Regions from separate parts of the Arthrobacter sp. GCM10027362 genome, predicted to be linked through region 1. Evidence: riboswitches for the same ligand, from Rfam matches in the RefSeq annotation. Region 1 holds a riboswitch; each other region holds the start of a gene.
What was found. A riboswitch is a leader RNA that binds a small molecule or an ion and turns the genes downstream of it on or off. The one in region 1 is predicted to bind S-adenosylmethionine.
Positions count from the first base shown of each region.

Region 1 (4,948 bases):
TCGGGTGCGGTCGGGAGCGATCCAGACGGCACCGGTGCGCGGTCACGGCAGCACACCGGCGGTGTCTGGTGCAGGCAGGCCGGTCTGCACGGTGGCAGTGAGTTTGCCCTGCCTCATGCTGTCCCATGAGGCAGGAGCTTGTCGCCAGCTGGTACTCAGACTTCGGAGAACTAAGCTGAGGCTTGCCTAACAACGGAAGGGTACACACCGCATGGGATTACGCAAAACAACCGTGTCGTAATTTTTCCGAAAATTACTCCACCCGTTGGACAACCAGTGCCGGCGGCCGGATGCCTTCACGGGCTTTTTCGCGGGCGTCCCATCCACGCGCCAGCTTTTCGTCAACGTCCCCCAACCAGGAAGCTGTCATAGGCGCCGTTCTCGGCGTTGGTTGCGTCGGGCCGTCACGGGCGCCTGGTTGTAACCGGCTTCCGGATGGTACGACGAGCCAGGCCCGCGCTTTTACAGGACACGGACCCCGCGACCAGGGGAGCCGCCTGACGGATCCAGTCCCCGCCCTTCCGGCAGCTCCGGGCCACCGAGTCACCGGCCCGGAGCAGCGGTTCCTCCCGGCGCTTCTGATGCAGGTAGTCCAGGTCCCGGCATCGGTGGGCGCGCAGCCGGGCGGCAATGATCCGCCGGTCGGCCGCGGTCAGCGAATCGTCCTGTTCCAGGATCAGGCGTCCGGCCGCGTTCCGGCACAGGTCCGTGACCAGGGCCTCGAGGCAGGCCGGCCGGGCGATCTTGTCGGGCCGGTCCTTCACCACGTACAGGAGCGTCTGGGCCCCGGTGGCGGCCGCGCCCCTGGGGAAGGCCCGGCGCTGCGCGTCCTTTCCGTTCTTGAAGTGGACCGAGGCCGAATTCTTGTGGCGCAGGCCGGTAATCACGGACCGGGCCGAGGCGACGTCCTGCGGGGAGATGACTGCAGCGGCGATGTAGTACCCGCGGGCCTTGGACCCGTCCACGAAGACATGGGCCCGCTGCGGGAACACAAATGCCATGAACGGAGCTCCTCCTGCCACCGGTGCCCGGCCGGTCACGCAGGCGCCCTCCCTTCCAGCATAAGAGTGGCCGATGCATGTCCTTCGGTCACACGGTGCCGGCCGCCGGGGAGGAAACCTCTGCCGTTCCTTCCCGGCGCCCGGCCCGAAGCGGCAGGCTGCGGCGGGCCAGGATGGAAGCCAGCGCGGCGCAGGTGAGAATGACGCCGGACGCCAGCAGCGCGCCGGCCAGGTACAGGGATACCGCGGCAGCGGGCAGGGACGGGTGCGCAGGGGCAGCCAGGCCCCCGAGGCCGACCCAGACCCAAAACAGGGCGGCTGCGGCCAGGGCCGCCCACGGGCTGCGCCCGGCAGGGAGACGGGCCGGCAGCGGCCGGGGACGCGGACCGCCGGGACGATCCTGCAGAACCGGAGAGACCGTTTGGCGCTGCTGCTCCGGGCCGCCGAAACGCGGTCCGGAGCCCACGCCGAAGGCAGACCTACCTGTGCCCGCCGGCGCATTCCCCCGTTTCCGCATGTCCCCCACCGTCATATCGTCACCCCTGGCACGGGACCGGACCGTCCAACACGCCGCTGCAGGAGCAAACGTCACGCAAGCCGGCCAACGGCCGGTGCCCGAAGACTGCCCATGCCCGGTCCCGGCCGGCTCATCCGGCCGCCTCCCACCCGATGGCCATCCCGTGTTGCAGGACCAACGGCGGGACCAGGACGCCGGGGCAGCCCGGTTCCCTACTGGGACATATGCGCTGTTATCAGTGTTCCTTGGACCGCTGCATAGGCAGTTACGGAGAGTGTCGGCAGGAAGACGGGTTCACGGCACGGTGAAACGACGTCGCCGGCCACACATCAGGAGTCAGAAGGCGCACGTCTTCGCTTCCCGTGCCTTGGGCCGGACCAGCGGCGGCGGGTGCATGTGCACCGGGCAGGCCGGTGACGCGGCCGGTCCGGCAGGGATCGTGGTGATCGCCCTGCCATATGCCTGCCCCGTCCGGGACCGCGATGGCTGTGTGACCCGTTGTTGAGTTTTATGTCCGCGTATTTCGTTCCATTTCCCCGTATGGCTGGAACCATGGCCGGGGTTTTCTTCGCGTCACATTTCCACCATCATTTTTTTACTGAATCAAGAGCTCCAACGTGAAGTCCTGGCTGGTTGGACGGCAACCCTCTCGCTGTAGCGGGGTGCCCCAGATGAAGATTCGGCCCGCGGCGGGAAGAGGATCCGCTGCCGGCAAGTACGGCGCCGCACGCGGTGTTGTGCCGTGACCAGACAGAGGTACACAGCAAGATGTCTTCCCCCAGCGAAACCAAACATGCCGACAAACCGTCCGCGGGCCACGGTCTTGAACTGAAGAAGAAGTCCAGAAAGCCGGCGCTGATCGGCGGGGCGGCCCTCGTCGTCGCCGCTGCTGTCGGGGCCGTGATCGGCGTGAACGCGGCCGGCAGCGGCAGCACCGCGGCGTTCGGCACGGACCTGAAGGTCGGCTACCTGTCCACCGACGCCGCGCAGGAGGCGGTGCTCGAATATGTTGCCGAGGACATCGCCCCGGACTACGGCATCCACGTCATCCCGACCGGGATCGGGGATCCGAACCAGATTTCCCAGGCCGCCAACGACGGCGAACTGGCCGCCACCATCTACGCGCACAAGCCCTGGATCGAGCAGACCAACGCCGCGAAGGGCTGGAAGATCACCCCGGCCGAACCCGTGTTCCAGTGGTCCTACTCCCTCTACTCCTCCCGGTACGGTTCCCTGAAGGACCTTCCCGACGGGGCGAGGATCGGGATCCTGGACGATCCGGCCAACACCGCCCAGGCCCTGATGCTGCTGCAGGGCGCCGGCGCCATCACCCTGGATTCGGCCGTGGAGGCCTCCAAGGCCACGCTGAAGGACATCAAGGAGAACCCGCGCGGCCTGAAGCTGCAGCCGATCGCCTTCGGCACCGCGGCCCGCAGCCTGGGTGACCTGGACGCTATCATCAGCTACAACTTTGAATTCGTCGCCGCCGGAACGCCCGCCAAGTACAGGATCTACGCCCCGGAGGCACCCCAGGTCTTCGCCTCCCAGCTGGCCATCGGCACCGGCTACCTGGACGATCCCAACATCGAAAAGCTCATCGAGGCCTTCAAGGACCCGAAGCTGCAGGACTATCTGGCCACCACCGACGATCCGGCGGTCAAGGACCAGCTCGCCCCGGTCAGCCGGCCATGATCGAACTGGACCGGGTCAGCAAGGCCTACGGACCGGGCCCGAAGAAGTTCCAGGCCCTGGATAAGGTCAGCCTCAGGGTCGAGGCCGGGGAAATCGCCGCCATCACCGGCCCCAGCGGGGCCGGCAAATCGACGCTGTCCCGCTGCATCAGCCTGCTGACCCGGCCCACCGCCGGCACCGTGTCCGTGGACGGGCAGGACCTGACCCGCCTGGGGCGCCGGCAGCTGCGCTCCGCCCGTCAGTCCATCGGGACCATCTTCCAGGGATCAAACCTGCTCGCCCGCGCCACCGTTGCCGAGAACATCGCGCTGCCGCTGGACTTCCTGGGCGCGACCCGGGCCTCGGCCGCCCGGCGCGTGGGCGAACTGCTGGACCTGGTCGGCCTGGGCGACAAAGCCGGCGCCTATCCGGCCCAGCTGTCCGGCGGCCAGCGCCAGCGCGTCGGCATTGCCCGGGCGCTGGCGCTGAAGCCCTCCGTCCTGCTGGCCGACGAGGCGACCTCCGGACTGGACCCGTCCACCACCGTCTCGATCCTGGACCTGATCCGCAGCATCCGCGACACGCAAAACGTCAGCGTCGTGCTCATCACCCATGAAATGGACGTCGTGCGCGCCGCGGCGGACACGGTAGCCCGGCTGGAAGCCGGCCGGATCGTGGAGTCCGGGCCGGTGGGCACGATCGCCGCCGACCCGTCCTCGGCCCTGGCCGCAGACCTGCTCCGCCACGGCGCGCCGGTACGCCCGACCCCCGGGACCGAGGTGTGGCAGGTGCAGTACGGCCCCGGGGCCGTGGCCCTGGACTGGCCCCAGCGCCTGGGCGCCGCCCTGGGCAGCCCGGTGGAGATGCTGGCCGCCAGCATCGAATCCATCGGCGGTCCGCCCGCCGGCCGCGCCACCATCTCCGTCCGGGCCGGCCTGCCGGAGGCCTCCGTCCATGAGTCCCTGGCCGCAGTGGGCCTGCACGGCCACCCGGCCCTGCCGGCAACCGTTCATTCGGACGCACCCGGAGTGGAAGTCGGTGCCCCGTGAACACTCCCTGGTCCGAGGTGCCCGCACTGGTGCTGCCGGCGATCGGGCAGACCGCGCTGATGGTGGGCCTCGTGATGCTCATCGTCGTGCTGGCCGGCATCCCGCTCGGCATCATCCTGCACAACACCGGCCCGGCCGGCCTGTTTCCCCGCCCGCGCGTGCACGCCGTGCTCTCCTGGATCGCCAATCTCGGCCGCTCCCTGCCGTTTTTGGTGCTGATGGCGGCGGTCATCCCGCTGACCAAACTGCTGGTCGGCACCACCCTGGGCATCCAGGCCGCAATCGTGCCGATGTCCCTGGCCGGAATCCCGTTCTTCGCCCGGCTGGTCGAAAACGCCATCCGCGAAGTCCCGGCCGAACGCATCGACATCGGCCACGTCTCCGGCGGCAGCACCCTGCAGATCATCGGCAGGATCCAGCTCAGCGAAGCCCTGCCCGGCCTCCTCGCCGGCCTGACCCTGAACCTGATCGCCATGATCGAATACTCCGCCATCGCCGGGGCCATCGGAGCCGGCGGCCTGGGCTACCTGGCGGTCAATTACGGCTATCAGCGCTTCGACGCCACCATCATGGCCGTGTGCGTGATCCTGCTGATCGCCGCCGCCCAGACCATCCAGTTCCTCGGCGACCACCTGGTCCGCCGCACCTCCCGCGCCCTGCGGCACACCTGAACCCGACCGGAAAGTAGAGACGATGACCAAGAAACGGAT
Region 1 covers NZ_JBHTML010000009.1:45,354-50,301, forward strand. Annotated here, with positions in the region: gene ACFQ36_RS03325 (hypothetical protein) at 405-1,001, opposite strand; gene ACFQ36_RS03330 (hypothetical protein) at 1,090-1,467, opposite strand; SAM riboswitch class IV at 2,120-2,242, shown strand; gene ACFQ36_RS03335 (MetQ/NlpA family ABC transporter substrate-binding protein) at 2,287-3,210, shown strand; gene ACFQ36_RS03340 (methionine ABC transporter ATP-binding protein) at 3,207-4,238, shown strand; gene ACFQ36_RS03345 (methionine ABC transporter permease) at 4,235-4,909, shown strand; gene ACFQ36_RS03350 (LLM class flavin-dependent oxidoreductase) at 4,932-4,948, shown strand, end outside.

Region 2 (4,948 bases), on a different contig from region 1:
CCGCCGGGTGCCCGACCCGCGGCTGGCCGAGGACCCGCCGCCGTACCGGCCCAGCCCGATCCTGCGCGGCCCGCTGCACCTGCCGGTCGACGTCGGCGCCGGCCAGGCCCGGCCGGGCCGGGCCTAGCCGGGCCTAGCCGGCGGGCTGGAACATGGATCCGGGATTCAGAATCCCTTGCGGGTCGAGTGCCTTTTTGATGGCCCGGTGGACAGCCAGCCCGGTTTCCCCGATCTCCTCACCCAGGTGCCGGGCCTTCATCCGCCCGATTCCGTGCTCTCCGGAAACCGGGCCGCCCAGCCCAATTGCCGCCTGCAGAACCAGGTCGTAGGCAGCCCGGGCACGGCCGCGCTCGTCCTCGTTTCCCGGGTTGAACACGATCATGGGGTGGAGGGTGCCGTCGGCAGCATGTCCGTGGACGCCGATGAACAGACCGGTATCCTCGGCGATCTCGGCCGCCTTGCCGATCAGCCTGGAGATGTGCCGGGGGAGAACGGTCACTTCATGCAGGATCCAGGTGCCCATGGCTTCCAGCGCCGGCTCAAGGCTGTGCCAGTACTGCATGAACAGTTCCCCCTCGGAGGGATCATCGGTGGCATAGGTAAAAACCGCCCCGTTCCCCAGGCAGAGTTCCTCGAAGGCTTCCAGTTCCCGGGAGTGCCCGGCGTCGCTCTGGGCATAGAGCACGGCGCCCGGAGCAGGAGCGTCATCGCCGAGGATGGGGCTGCCCAGATACCTTTCAACCGCCCCGATGCAGGGGCCGTCCATGATTTCGAGCAGACTCAGCCGGTGGCCGGTGGCCAGGAACCCGGTCACGCTCCGGCCGGCCGCCTCGGGGGTGGGGAAGGCGGCGACGGCGGTGCGTGGCGCCGGGGGCTTCTTCTGCAGGGACAGGGTCGCCTCGGTGATCAGGCCCAGCGTCCCCTCGGAGCCGACGAAGAGCCGGTTAAGGTCGTAGCCGGACACATCCTTGAGGGTCGTGCGGCCGGTCCTCAGGATCTCGCCGCCGGCCAGCACCACTTCCAGGCCCAGGACGCTGTCTGCGGTCACTCCGTATTTGGAGCCGCAGGGACCGCCCGACCCGTTGGCCAGGTTGCCGCCGATGGTGCACCAGTCGTTGGAGGTGGGGTCGGGCGCATAAAACAGGCCCTGTTCCTCAGCCGCCTTCTTCAGGTCCAGGGTGACGACGCCGGGCTGGACGATGGCCAGGCGTGCATCCCGGTCGATTACCGGCTTGGCGTTCATGCGGGTGAAGGAGATGGTGACGGCGCCGTCAACGGCGTTGGCAGCCCCGGTCAGGCCCGAGCCCGCGCCGCGGGGAACGATGGGAACCCCCGCCCCGGCGCAGGCCTTCACGACGGCTGCGACTTCGGCGGTGGAAGAGGGCCGGACCACCGCCAGGGGTGTCCCGGCCCCGGCCAGGGGCTGCATGTCCCGGCGGTAGCCTTCCGTCAGGCCGGGGTCGGTCAGCACGTTCGCTTCCCCGACGATGGCGGCCAGGTCGCCCAGCAGGGCCTCGACCGAGGTGCCGGCCACGGCCGTCATGATGCTGCCTTGGCGGCGCGGAATCCGGCGTCGAGGTCGGCGAGGATGTCGTCGATGTGCTCGAGGCCCACCGACAGCCGCACCAGGCCCGGGGTGACGCCGGCTGCTTCCTGCTGCTGCGGTGAAAGCTGGCTGTGCGTCGTGGAAGCGGGGTGGATGACCAGGGAACGGACGTCCCCGATGTTCGCCACATGGGAGTGGAGCTCCAGCCCGTCCACGAACCGCTTGCCTGCCTCGGCCCCGCCCCTGAGGCGGAAGGCGACCACGGCACCGGTGCCGCGGGGGCCGTACTTCTGCCCGCGCCCGAACCAGGGGCTGGAGGGCAGGCCGGCGTAGGCCACCGATTCGACGTCGTCGTGGCACTCGAGCCACTCGGCGACGGCCCGGGCGTTGGCGACATGCCGCTCCATCCGCAGGCTGAGGGTCTCCAGGCCCTGGGCGACCAGGAAGGCGTTGAACGGTGCCGCCGCCGCACCGAGGTCGCGCAGCAGCTGGACCCGGGCCTTGAGGATGTAGGACAGGTTGGCGCCCAGCGCCCCGCCCTCGCCCAGGTCGCGGCCGTAAACGAGCCCGTTGTAGGTGGGGTCGGGGGTGTTGAACCCGGGGAACCTGGCGGGGTCCTTCGTATAGTCGAAGGTGCCGCCGTCGACAATCACGCCGGCGATGGCGTTGCCGTGGCCGCCCAGGTACTTGGTGGCCGAATGCACGACGACGTCGGCGCCCCATTCCAGCGGGCGGATCAGGTATGGGGTGGCCAGGGTGTTGTCCACGATCAGCGGCACTCCCGCTTCGTGGGCCACGGCGCTGACGCCCTCCAGGTCCAGCACATCCTGCCGGGGGTTGGCCACCACTTCGCCGAAGAACAGCTTGGTGTTGGGCCGGACCGCGCGGCGCCAGTCGTCCAGGTTGTCCGGATCCGCGACGAACGTGACCTCGATGCCGAATTTTCCGAGCGTGTGGGCGAAAAGGTTGAACGTGCCGCCGTACAGGCTCGGGCTGGCCACAATATGGTCGCCGGCCTCGGCGATGTTCAGGACCGCGAAGGTTTCCGCGGCCTGTCCCGAGGACAGCAGCAGGGCAGCGAGGCCCCCCTCCAGGCTGGCGATGCGGGTTTCCACCGCTTCCTGGGTGGGGTTGCCGATGCGCGTATAGATGGGGGCCAGTTCGGCGAGGGCAAAGCGGTTCGCCGCGCTTTCGGCGCTGGGGAAGACGAACGAGCTGGTCTGGTAGATGGGCAGTGCCCGGGCCCCGGTGGCGGCGTCGGCGGGCTGTCCTGCGTGGATCTGGCGGGTTTCAAACGACCACGAATTGCTCATCGGTACGGCTCCTTACGAATCAGGGCCCACGGCATTGTCCGGAGGCATTCCTCGGAACGGCGGTGGCGCCCGCGCTTGCCGCCGGCGGGTCCGCCGGCGGCCTGGTCTTCACCCGGGGCACCCCGCCGCGGAGGAGGGTTGCCGGTCAGCAAGCCGGGGCATCCGGTCCTTTGGTCCTCTGCTGACGCTCATGACCTGGCTATACAGTCTGGGACACCGTGCGCCAGGGCGCGGAAATGTGAATGAATGCGTCCGGGAACGGCCCGAATATGTGTTTTGGGGAAGCGGGGCGTCATATGACCTGTCCGGCCCGCTTCATGACGACGCAGTCGGCAGAAATCGTCATGTTGCGGCCAGGTTCCGCCGGTATTTGCCGCCCGCTGCCGCCGTGGCCTTAGGGTGGTCCCACCAACCATCAAGAGCGGCCGAGAGATCTGGCTTGTTGACGCCGCAGCAACCATCCGCCTGCCCCTCCGCCGGAGGGACAGGCCGGAACGGTGCTACTGCCAGAACCGATGGAGACGCACCAGCGGACCCACCCCGAGCCTTGTGCCGCGGCCCGGGAATCCCGTTGGTTCCCGGGCCACCCGCTGGTGCACTCCCTCGGACGAACCGAGGAGTGGAAATGACCTTGACACCACGGGCGGCGGCACCACCGTCGTTGTCCTATGAGCTGTATCCGCCGGCCGGCCCGGAGGCCGAGGCGCCGGTGCTGCGCGCCATTGCCGAACTCGAGGCCACCAACCCGGACTATGTGTCCGTGACCTACAGCGGGACGCCGGCCCGGCGCCGGGCCTCGATCCGGCTGATCGAGCACCTGGTGCGCAATACCCGGCTGCGCCCGCTGGCCCACCTGACCTGCGTGGGGGAGACCCGGGCAAGCCTGGACCTGCTGGTGCGCCAGATTGTGGGGCTGGGGGTCCGGGGCGTGCTGGCCATGCGCGGGGACCTGCCCCGGGATCCGGAAGCGTTCCGCGGCGAGCTGCCCTTTGCCCGCTACCTGGTGGAACTGATCCGCCAGGTCGAGGCCGGCCACGGCGCCACGCTGGCCGGCGGCCGGCTGGCGGTGGGCGTGGCCGCGTACCCGAACCGGCATCCGGAGTCACCCTCGTTCCAGCACGACGTCGAGGTGCTGGTGTCCAAGGAGCGTTCCGGCGCCGATTTTGCCATCACCCAGGTGTACTTCGACCCGGAGCACTACGTGCGCCTGGTCGCGGCGGCCCGCGCCGCCGGGGTGACCATGCCGATCATCCCGGGGGTGATCCCGATGTCCAGCGTCCGCCGGCTGGAACGGCTGGCCGTGATGACCGGCGTCCGCCCGGACGCGGCGCTGCTGCACCGGCTGGAGACGGCCTCGGACGACGCCGAACGGCAGCGGATCGGGGTCAAGGCTGCGGCCGGGCTGGCCCGGGCCGCCTTCGACGCCGGGGCCCCCGGACTGCACCTGTATACCTTCAACGACCCGCGCGCCTCGATCGAGGTCATCGAGGCGGTCGGCCTGCCGGCCGCGCGCACCCTGTCCTCTTCCGTCCCGGCCTGACCCGGGCCGGAACCGCAACCCCCACTTCCATCAGGAGAACACCATGAGCACCACGCACACCTTCCCCGCCGCCACCATCCTGGGCTACCCGCGCATCGGCCCGCAGCGCGAACTGAAGAAGGCCCTGGAGGCCTACTGGGCCGGCGCCCTGGACGAGGCCGGCCTGGACCGGGCCGCCGAGGAACTGCAGGACCGCACCGTGGAGCGCCTGGCCGCGCTCGGGCTGGACGCCGCCGATTCCTCCATCCCGGCGGACTTTGCCCTCTACGACCAGGTGCTGGATGCCACCGCGGCGCTCGGCGCGCTGCCGGCCCGGTTCGCCGACCTCGCCGCCGAAGACGGCTCCGTGGACACCGCCGGGTACTTCACCCTGGCCCGCGGCGACGGACAGCGGCCGCCGCTGGAGCTGACGAAATGGTTCGACACCAACTACCACTACCTGGTCCCCGAGATCGGCCCCGGAACCCCGTTTGCCGCCGTCGCCCACCGGCTGGCCGGCATCATTGGCCGGCAGCGCGGGCGCGGCGCGGTGCTGCGCCCGGTCCTGGT
Region 2 covers NZ_JBHTML010000199.1:1,744-6,691, forward strand. Annotated here, with positions in the region: gene ACFQ36_RS19340 (cytochrome P450) at 1-127, shown strand, start outside; gene ACFQ36_RS19345 (FAD-binding oxidoreductase) at 134-1,543, opposite strand; gene ACFQ36_RS19350 (bifunctional o-acetylhomoserine/o-acetylserine sulfhydrylase) at 1,540-2,859, opposite strand; SAM riboswitch class IV at 2,926-3,055, opposite strand; SAM riboswitch class I at 3,269-3,381, shown strand; gene ACFQ36_RS19355 (methylenetetrahydrofolate reductase) at 3,485-4,399, shown strand; partial or broken gene ACFQ36_RS19360 (5-methyltetrahydropteroyltriglutamate--homocysteine S-methyltransferase) at 4,443-4,948, shown strand, end outside.
Region 2: linked by a shared signal. The riboswitch ahead of ACFQ36_RS19350 (bifunctional o-acetylhomoserine/o-acetylserine sulfhydrylase) and the one ahead of ACFQ36_RS03335 (MetQ/NlpA family ABC transporter substrate-binding protein) in region 1 are both predicted to bind S-adenosylmethionine.

Region 3 (4,948 bases), on a different contig from region 1:
CCCGGCGCCCTGCTGTAACGCCGCTCAGATCCGCGGCGCACAGGGGCCGGTGCCCAGGGCGGCCAGGCCTACCAGGTCCCCGGCACCGAAATCGGTCTGCCCGTTGCTGGTCTCCGCCATGAGCTGCGATTTGTCGGGGGTATGGCCCAGCCCGACAATATGCCCCAGCTCGTGCTGGATGGTGGCTTGGACCGCGGCGGTGCCGCCGGGCTCGCGCAGCCTGACGCCCAGTGCGGTGGCATTGAGCCTGACCTGGCCGGTCACCAGGACATCCGGGGACCCCTCCCCGGAGACCGGCAGCGCCCGGGCGTCGCCCAGCCGCGTGGTGCCGCCGGGCGCCTCGGCCAGCGCGAACATCGGCTCCTGTTCCGGCGTCACCCAGTCGATCAGTACCGGCGCCCACCGGTCCCCGTAGCGGTCCGGCTGGTACGCGGCACGTTCGTCCGAAGCCCGCTCCTGCGTCTCGCCGTCGGCGACGAACTTCAGTCCGGTGGCTTGGGAAACCCGGGATACCGCGGCGCCGATCAGCTCGCCGCCGCCAGGCGGCTGATGGCGGCTGTTCACCACATAGTGGACCGGCCGGCAGGGGCTGAAAGCGACAAAAGGCCGGCCGCCCACCCCTGCGTAGTTGAACTTGTAGGAGCCGCTGGCGGCCGTGAGCGGCCGGGGCGCTCCGAGCGGCCGGCCGGCCTCCTCGTGCCCGGGCATGGGGTGGTCCCGCAGGGCAGGCGGCGTCAGCAGGTCAACGGGCACAAACCGGTTCCACAGGTCCCCGCCCACGGCCAGCGTCAGGCATGCCGCCAAGGCTATGATGCAGCCGGTGGAATAGTTCCGCCCCCGGCGCGAACGCAGCGGCCGCCGCACCTGCTGCGGGCCGGGCCGGGCGGGCCGTCCGTTGGACGGGCTGCGGCGCCCGGGGGCCTTCTCGAAGACCCATTGCGGGATCCGTCCGCTTAGCGAGCGCGGCAAACCGCCGAACCCGCCGCCGTGCTTTGGGCGTTCTGCGGCCCCTGTCCCCCAATGATTGGTCATCCCCCAATGGCCTTTCAACGATATTCACGATGCCGGGGACACCTGCGCAAAAGACCGTGCTCCCTGCTGGATCATTGCATACGGCGGGGACGGTGGGAAGGGCAGCAGCCGCGCCGCGAACTTTACGAACTGTTGCCGGCAGTTGACCCCGGGAGCCTGAAGCTTCTAGCGTTGTACGCGAATCAAGAGCGCCAACGTCAAGCCCTGGCTCGTTGGCCGGCAACCCTCTCGCAGTAGCGGGGTGCTCCAGGTGAAGATTCGGCCCGCCGGAACAGCCGGTGTGGCAAGTACCGCGCTTCGGCCGGCTGTGCAGCGGCACGCCCGGCCGATCGCCTAACGGCAAAGGACCACCGTCATGTCACTCAGCGATGACCTCCAGCCTGGGGCACTCCGCAGAGCCTTCGGCCGCTTCCCGTCCGGCATCGCTGCCCTTTGCTCCCTGGTCGACGGCGCCCCGCAGGGCATCGTCGCGTCCTCCTTCACGGTGGGCGTCTCCATGGAACCGCCGCTGGTGATGTTCGCGGTCCAGAACACCTCCCGCACCTGGCCCATCGTCCGCCGGTCGGAACGCATTGGCGTCTCCATCCTGGGCACCGCCCACGACGGCGTCTGCCGGCAGATCGCGTCCAAGACCGGGGACCGTTTCGCCGGCCTGCGCCTGCACACCACCGACGGCGGCGCCATCCTCCTGGAGGAGGCGGCGCTGTGGCTGGAGTGTTCGGTGGAACAGGAAGTCCCGGCGGGCGACCACCACGTGGTGCTGCTGCGGGTCCACCAGCACGCCACGCATGAGGACGCGCACGAGCCGCTGATCTTCCACGCCTCCGGCTTCAAGAAGCTGGAACAGCCGGCCTTCGTGTAGCGGACCCGCCTGCCACCGTTGGTCGGGCAGGCCGCTCCGCGGCCGTATCGGGATCCGGCGGCTTGCCTCACCAGGTCTCGATACGCTCGTTCCCCGCTACTCGACCAGCGGCCGTTCCAAGCCTGCCCTGCCCTACCCTTCCCTGCCCTTTTGTCCTGCCCGCTGCGGGCACTACAGAAAAGAACCGCCATGATCCGTCTCGATCAGCTAACCAAGGTCTACGGCCACGGTACGAACGCCGTCACGGTCCTTGACCAGCTGGACTTCGCCGTCGACCGCGGCGAGATCTTCGCCGTCGTCGGCCCCAGCGGGGCCGGCAAGAGCACCCTGGCCCAGTGCATCAACCTGCTGGAGCGGCCCACCTCGGGGTCCGTCGTCGTCAATGGCGAGGACCTGAGCAGCCTGCCGGAAAAACGCCTGCGCGAGGCGCGCCGGCGGATCGGCACCGTCTTCCAGTCCGCGAGCCTGTTCAACCGCCGCACCGCGGCGCAGAACATTGCCATGCCCCTGGAATACCTCGGCGTCGAGCCGCGCGAAATCAAGGCCCGCGTGGGTGAACTGCTCGAGCGCGTGGGGCTGTCCCACCGCGCCAACCACTACCCGCACCAGCTCTCCGGCGGCCAGCGCCAGCGGGTGGGCATTGCCCGGGCTCTGGCCCTGCGGCCCTCGGTGCTGCTCTCGGACGAGGCCACCTCCGGGCTGGATCCGGAAACCACCCGCTCGGTGGTCGCCCTGCTGCGCGAGCTGCGCGACGACCTGGACCTGGCGGTCGTGTTCATCACGCACGAGATGGACACCGTGCTGCAGGTGGCCGATTCGGTGGCCAGGCTCGAGCACGGGCGGATTGTCGAGTCCGGCCGACTGGTGGACCTGCTCACCAACCACGACTCGGCCCTGGGCCGCGCCCTCCAGCCGCACCTGACGCCGGCGCTGCCCGCCGACGGCGCCCGGCCCTGGCACGTCACCTACGATTCCCAGGATGTTCCGCAGGACTGGCTCCAGCGGATCTCGCAGGAGCTGGGCGAACCGGCCTCGCTCCTGGCAGCCACCATCCAAACCGTCAACGGCGTAAGCACGGGCAAGGCCACCGTCGGACTGCGCGCCGCTTCCCCGGACCTGGTCCAGGACGCCTTCGCCCGGCTCGGCCTGCGGGCCGAACCCGGCCACAACCTTGCCGGCCCTGATCGGCACGACACAGCCCGGCACGACACCGCGCGCGAGGACGCGCCCGCAACCTTGGAGCACGCACTATGAGCATTCCTGCCGCCATCGGCGTCGTTATCCCCCGCTCCGGCGACACCGCCCTGGCCGACCTGCCGTCCCTGCTGGTGCCGGCCTACGGCGAAACGCTGACCATGGTCGGCATCGTGATGTCCATCGTGGTCCTGGTCGGCACGCCGCTGGCCGTGGCCCTGCACAATATGGCCCCGGGCGGCCTGTTCGAAAACCGCGCCGTCTACGGCGTGCTCAGCTGGGTCGTGAACATCGGCCGGTCCCTGCCGTTTTTGATCCTGATGGCCGCCATCGTGCCGTTCACCCGGTTCGTCACCGGCACCAACATCGGCATCCCGGCCGCCGTGGTGCCGATGTCCCTGGCGGGCATCCCGTTCTTCGCCCGGCTGGTGGAGAACTGCCTGCGGGACGTGCCGCGCTCGGTGACCCAGGCCGCCCGCGCCTCGGGAGCCTCCCCGCTGCAGATCATCCGCACCGCCCAGCTGGGCGAGGCGGTCCCGGCGATCATCGGCGGCCTGACCATCAACACCATCGCCATGATCGAATATTCCGCGATTGCCGGCACCATCGGCGCCGGCGGCATCGGCTACGTGGCCGTCACCTACGGCTACCAGCGCTTCGACCACACGGTCATGCTGGCCACCATTGTCATCCTGATCCTGACCGTCGCCCTGGTGCAGCTGCTCGGGGACCGGCTCGTCCGGTTCACCACCCCGGCCCTGCGCCATTGACCTTCCCTCTCCCCTTCCCCTTCCCCCACCCCGCGTTGAAAGGCAGTCCGCCATGACCATTACCGAAAACAAGAACGGTTCCCCGCCGCAGGACCACGGCTTCACCGTCCGCAAGCGCCGCAAGCTGCCCTGGCTCCTTGGCGCCGGCGCCGCCGTCGCCGTCGCCGGCTCGCTGATCGCCGGCAACCTGCTCGGCGGCGCCAAGTCCCCCAACGAAGTCCCCGGCGCCACGCTCACCGTGGTCACCGCCGAAGGCAACCAGGCCGAGCAGGCCCTGGTGAACTTCGTGGCCGAGGAGGTGGCCCCCAAGTACGGCATCAAGGTGGCCTTCAAGGGCCTGAGCGACAGCAACACGCTCAACCGCGCGGTGAGCACCGGCGAGGTCGCCGGCACCGTCTACCAGCACAAGCTCTGGCTCTCCCAGGTCCTCGAGGCCAATCCGGACTTCAAGGAAACCGCCGCCACCCCGGTGTTCCGCTGGGGCTTCGGCGTCTGGTCCGCCAAGTACAAGTCCGTGGACGAACTGCCCAACGGCGCGGTGGTCTCGCTGTACTCGGATCCGGCCAACGAGGCCCAGGGCCTGTGGCTGCTCGAGCGCGCCGGCCTGATCAAGCTCAAGGACGGCATCAACAAGTGGCAGGCCACCCAGAAGGACATCGTGGCGAACCCGAAGAACATCCAGTTCAAGCTGCTGGACTTCGCCGCCCAGTCCCGTGCGCTGCCGGACCTGGACGCCGCCGTCGGCTACACCGAGTACTACACCGCGGCCAAGGTTCCGCTCGAGCAGCAGATCTACGCCCCGCCGGCCCCGGACGAGTTTGCCGGCCAGCTGACCGTGGGCTCGGACTACCTCGACACCGAGAACGTCCAGAACCTGATCAAGGCGTTCAAGGACCCGGCGGTGCAGGACTTCCTGCGCACCGACCCGGACGTCAAGGGGCTGCTGCTGCCGGTGGACAGCTGATCTGCTGAATCCCTGATGCGTGGATCCCGCGTTCCAGCCCCGGAACGCGGGATCCTTGCATATCTGCCGGGCTCACTGACTTGGTGGCGCCAGCGTCAGCGGCAGGCTGCGCCGCCCGTCGGGGAA
Region 3 covers NZ_JBHTML010000015.1:2,294-7,241, reverse strand. Annotated here, with positions in the region: gene ACFQ36_RS04575 (MFS transporter) at 1-18, shown strand, start outside; gene ACFQ36_RS04570 (peptidase) at 25-1,032, opposite strand; SAM riboswitch class IV at 1,213-1,328, shown strand; gene ACFQ36_RS04565 (flavin reductase family protein) at 1,388-1,894, shown strand; gene ACFQ36_RS04560 (methionine ABC transporter ATP-binding protein) at 2,084-3,148, shown strand; gene ACFQ36_RS04555 (methionine ABC transporter permease) at 3,145-3,858, shown strand; gene ACFQ36_RS04550 (MetQ/NlpA family ABC transporter substrate-binding protein) at 3,911-4,822, shown strand; gene ACFQ36_RS04545 (hypothetical protein) at 4,895-4,948, opposite strand, start outside.
Region 3: linked by a shared signal. The riboswitch ahead of ACFQ36_RS04565 (flavin reductase family protein) and the one ahead of ACFQ36_RS03335 (MetQ/NlpA family ABC transporter substrate-binding protein) in region 1 are both predicted to bind S-adenosylmethionine.

Region 4 (3,390 bases), on a different contig from region 1:
CGACCTTCGGCAGCTTTGCCCTGGGCGGCGGCAGCGACACCGGGGAGAAATCCCGGGACGCCAGCACGGCGCTGATGCAGGCGCCGGGCGGGCCGGTGCTGCTGTTCCTGGTGGGCGCCGCCTTGGTGGCCGCCGGCGCCTACTACGTGTTCAAGGGCGCGCGGCGCAAGTTCCTCCAGGACCTGCAGCAGCTGCCGGCCGGGAGCCTGGGCCGGGCCGTGACCGGGACCGGGACCGCCGGCTACCTCGGCAAGGGGGCGGCGCTGGCCGTGCTGGGCGTCCTCTTCGCGGTGGCCGCCGTCCGCCACAATCCGGCCCAGGCCACCGGGCTCGACGGCGCGCTCAAAGGGCTGCGGGACCAGCCCTACGGCGATGTCGCGCTGATCGTGGTGGCCGCGGGCCTGATCTGCTACGGGCTGTACCTGGCGGCGCGGGCCCGTTACGCGAAAATGTAACGGGCCCGCGCCGCGGGACCCCGGCCCGGACCTTACAGCGACGCGAGCGCCTCGAGCCGGTAGTTGGCGCCCCGGTGGTTCTCCGGCAGCTTGTCGCCCTTGCCGAACAGCTTGTTGCGCAGCGTGCCCGGGGCGTACGCCGCCGGGTAGGCGCCGCGGGCCTGCAGCTCGGGCACCACGAACTCGACGATGTCCTCGAAGGTGCCCGGGGTGATGGCGTAGGCCAGGTTGAACCCGTCCACGTCGGTCTCCTCGACCCACTCGATGAGCTTGTCGGCCACCTCGGCGCCGGAGCCGACGGTGATCGGGCCGAAGCCGCCGACGCCGACCCATTCGGCCAGCTGGCGGATGGTCCAGGGCTTGCCGTCATCGCCGCTGGCCTTCTGGAAGGTCTCCACCGAGGACTGGATGGCGTTGGACTTCACGTTCTCGCCGATCACGTCGTCCGGGCCGTAGGTGGACAGGTCCACGCCCATCCAGCCGGAGATCAGGGCCAGTGCACCGTTGATGTCCGCGTAGGACTTGTACTCCTCGAACTTCGCCTGGGCGGCGGCGCTGTCCGGGCCGGTCACGATCGTCTGCATCGTGTAGATGCGGATGTCGTAGCGGCCCCGGCCGGCGGCCTCGGCGGCGTCGCGGATCTTCTTCACCGTCTCGGCCAGGGTCTCCTTGGTCGGGCAGGTGACGAACACGGCCTCGGCGTTCTCCGCGGCGAAGCGCATGCCGCGTTTGGAGGCACCGGCCTGGAAGATCACCGGGGTGCGCTGCGGGCTCGGCTCGGTGATGGCAATGCCCGGGACCTTGAAGTACTTGCCCTCGTGGCGGATCTCGTGGACCTTGGCCGGATCGGTGAAGATGCCGCGCTCGCGGTCCTTGACCACGGCGTCGTCCTCCCAGGAGCCCTCGAGGAGCTTGTAGATGACCTCCAGGTACTCGTCGGCGTGGTTGTAGCGCTCGTCGTGCTCCATCTGGTCTTCCTGGCCCATGTTCCGCGCGGCGGAGGGCAGGTAGCCGGTGACCACGTTCCAGCCCACGCGGCCGTTGGTCAGGTGGTCCAGGGTGGCCAGGCGGCGGGCAAACGGGTACGGGTGCTCGTAGGCGGTGCCGGCGGTGACGCCGAAGCCCAGGTTCCTGGTCACCGCGGCCATGGCCGAGACCAGCAGGAACGGGTCGTTGACCGGCACCTGCGCGGCCGAGCGCAGGGGGACCTCGTTGGTGCCGCCGAAGACGTCGTAGGTGCCGAGCACGTCGGCGATGAACAGGCCGTCGAACAGGCCCTTTTCCAGCACCTGGGCCAGATGGGTCCAGTAGCCGATCGTGTTGTAGTCCGCGGACTTGTCCTGCGGGTGCCGCCACAGGCCCGGCGACTGGTGGCCGACGCAGTTCATGTCGAAGGCGTTGAACCGGATGTGGCGCTTGGCTGTTACTTCAGTCATCGTCAGACTCCTCCTGATCCGACCGTGAAGAGCCTGCACGAAGGCCGCTGCGGCGCACAGAGGCACCGCGGCGACCAACGAACTTTCTCCATCGGTCCTGGCAGTAGCACCCTTGCTCCGTCAAGGAGGGGGTTGCTGCGGCGTCACAGAGCCAGGTCTCTCAGCCGCTCGGGATGGTTACCCGTCCATTGCACTACATCCGGGCGCCGGACACGAAATCCGGCGTCACAGACGGTAACCGGACCCGGCCCCTGCCACGGGCCGCTCTGCCGCCCGGGCCGCGGCGTTCGCGCCTCAAAGGGATGGGGCGCGCCCACAGTGTCGGTTTCGCCGCCACAGCGGGACCCTAGCGCCCCACTCCCAGCCGCGGGGCCTCGATGGCCGGGCAGGTGTCCATCACGACGTCGAGCCCGGCCGCCGCGGCCCGGGCGGCCGCCGCCTCGTCCACGACGCCCAGCTGCAGCCACACGGCCTTCGCGCCGGCCTCGATCGCCTGGTCCACCACCGGGCCGACCTTCTGCGAGTTCACGAAGCAGTCCACGACCTCGACGCCGCCGGGGATGTCCGCCAGCTCCCGGTAGCCCTTCAGCCCGAACACCTCGGCGCCCTCCAGGTTCACCGGCACGACCTCCATGCCCAGGGTGTCCATCAGGTAGCGGCCAATTCGCGGCGCGACCCGCCGCGGATTATCGGACAGGCCGACCACGGCCCAGCGTGCCGGCGCCGTGAGCAGCCGCCTGATGACTTCCGGATCGTTGACGTGTGCCATACCGCCAGCCTAGGCCGCCTAGGGACCCGCCGCGAGCCTTCGCGGGAGGTCAGCCCACCCGCGGAGGCACCGGCCGGAAGGCCGATGCCCCGGATGGCAGCGACTCGGTGACGAGCTTGCCCCCGAAGGCAACCAGGACCAGACCGGTCACCCGGTCGATCACCGCCAACGACTTCGGGCTGGCCAACCAGCGCCTGGCGTAGCCGCCGCCGAGGATCAGGACCGCGAACCAGGCCAGGGACAGCACACAGTGCACCCCGGCCAGCACCGCCCCCATCAGCAGCGGTGCGGTCCCGGCGGGGAGGAACTGCGGAATCGCGGCGATGTAGAAGACCCCGACCTTGGGATTGAGCAGGTTGGTACCGGCCCCGACCAGCCAGCCCTGCCACGGCGATGCCGCCACCGGCGCCCGGGCCTCGGCCGCGGCGTGCCCGGCGCTCCCGCGGAAGGACTTCCAGATCATCGAGGCCCCGAGCCAGAGCATGTATCCGGCCCCGGCCGTGGTCAGCACCCGGTAGGCCGTCTCCGAGGCGGTCAGCAGCGCGGAGATCCCCACGGCCGCGGCGATGCCCCACAGCATGGCCCCGGTGGCCACACCCAGCGCGGTGGCCCACGCATAGGAACGGGTACGGGTCAGCGAGGACCTCAGGACCAGGGCGGTGTCCAGGCCCGGCACCAGGGTCAGCAACCCCGCCACCACGGCGAAAGCCAGCACGGCATCAAGAACCGT
Region 4 covers NZ_JBHTML010000092.1:12,104-15,493, reverse strand. Annotated here, with positions in the region: partial or broken gene ACFQ36_RS13605 (DUF1206 domain-containing protein) at 1-455, shown strand, start outside; gene ACFQ36_RS13600 (LLM class flavin-dependent oxidoreductase) at 488-1,891, opposite strand; SAM riboswitch class I at 1,977-2,071, opposite strand; gene ACFQ36_RS13595 (CoA-binding protein) at 2,238-2,660, opposite strand; gene ACFQ36_RS13590 (LysE family translocator) at 2,710-3,390, opposite strand, start outside.
Region 4: linked by a shared signal. The riboswitch ahead of ACFQ36_RS13600 (LLM class flavin-dependent oxidoreductase) and the one ahead of ACFQ36_RS03335 (MetQ/NlpA family ABC transporter substrate-binding protein) in region 1 are both predicted to bind S-adenosylmethionine.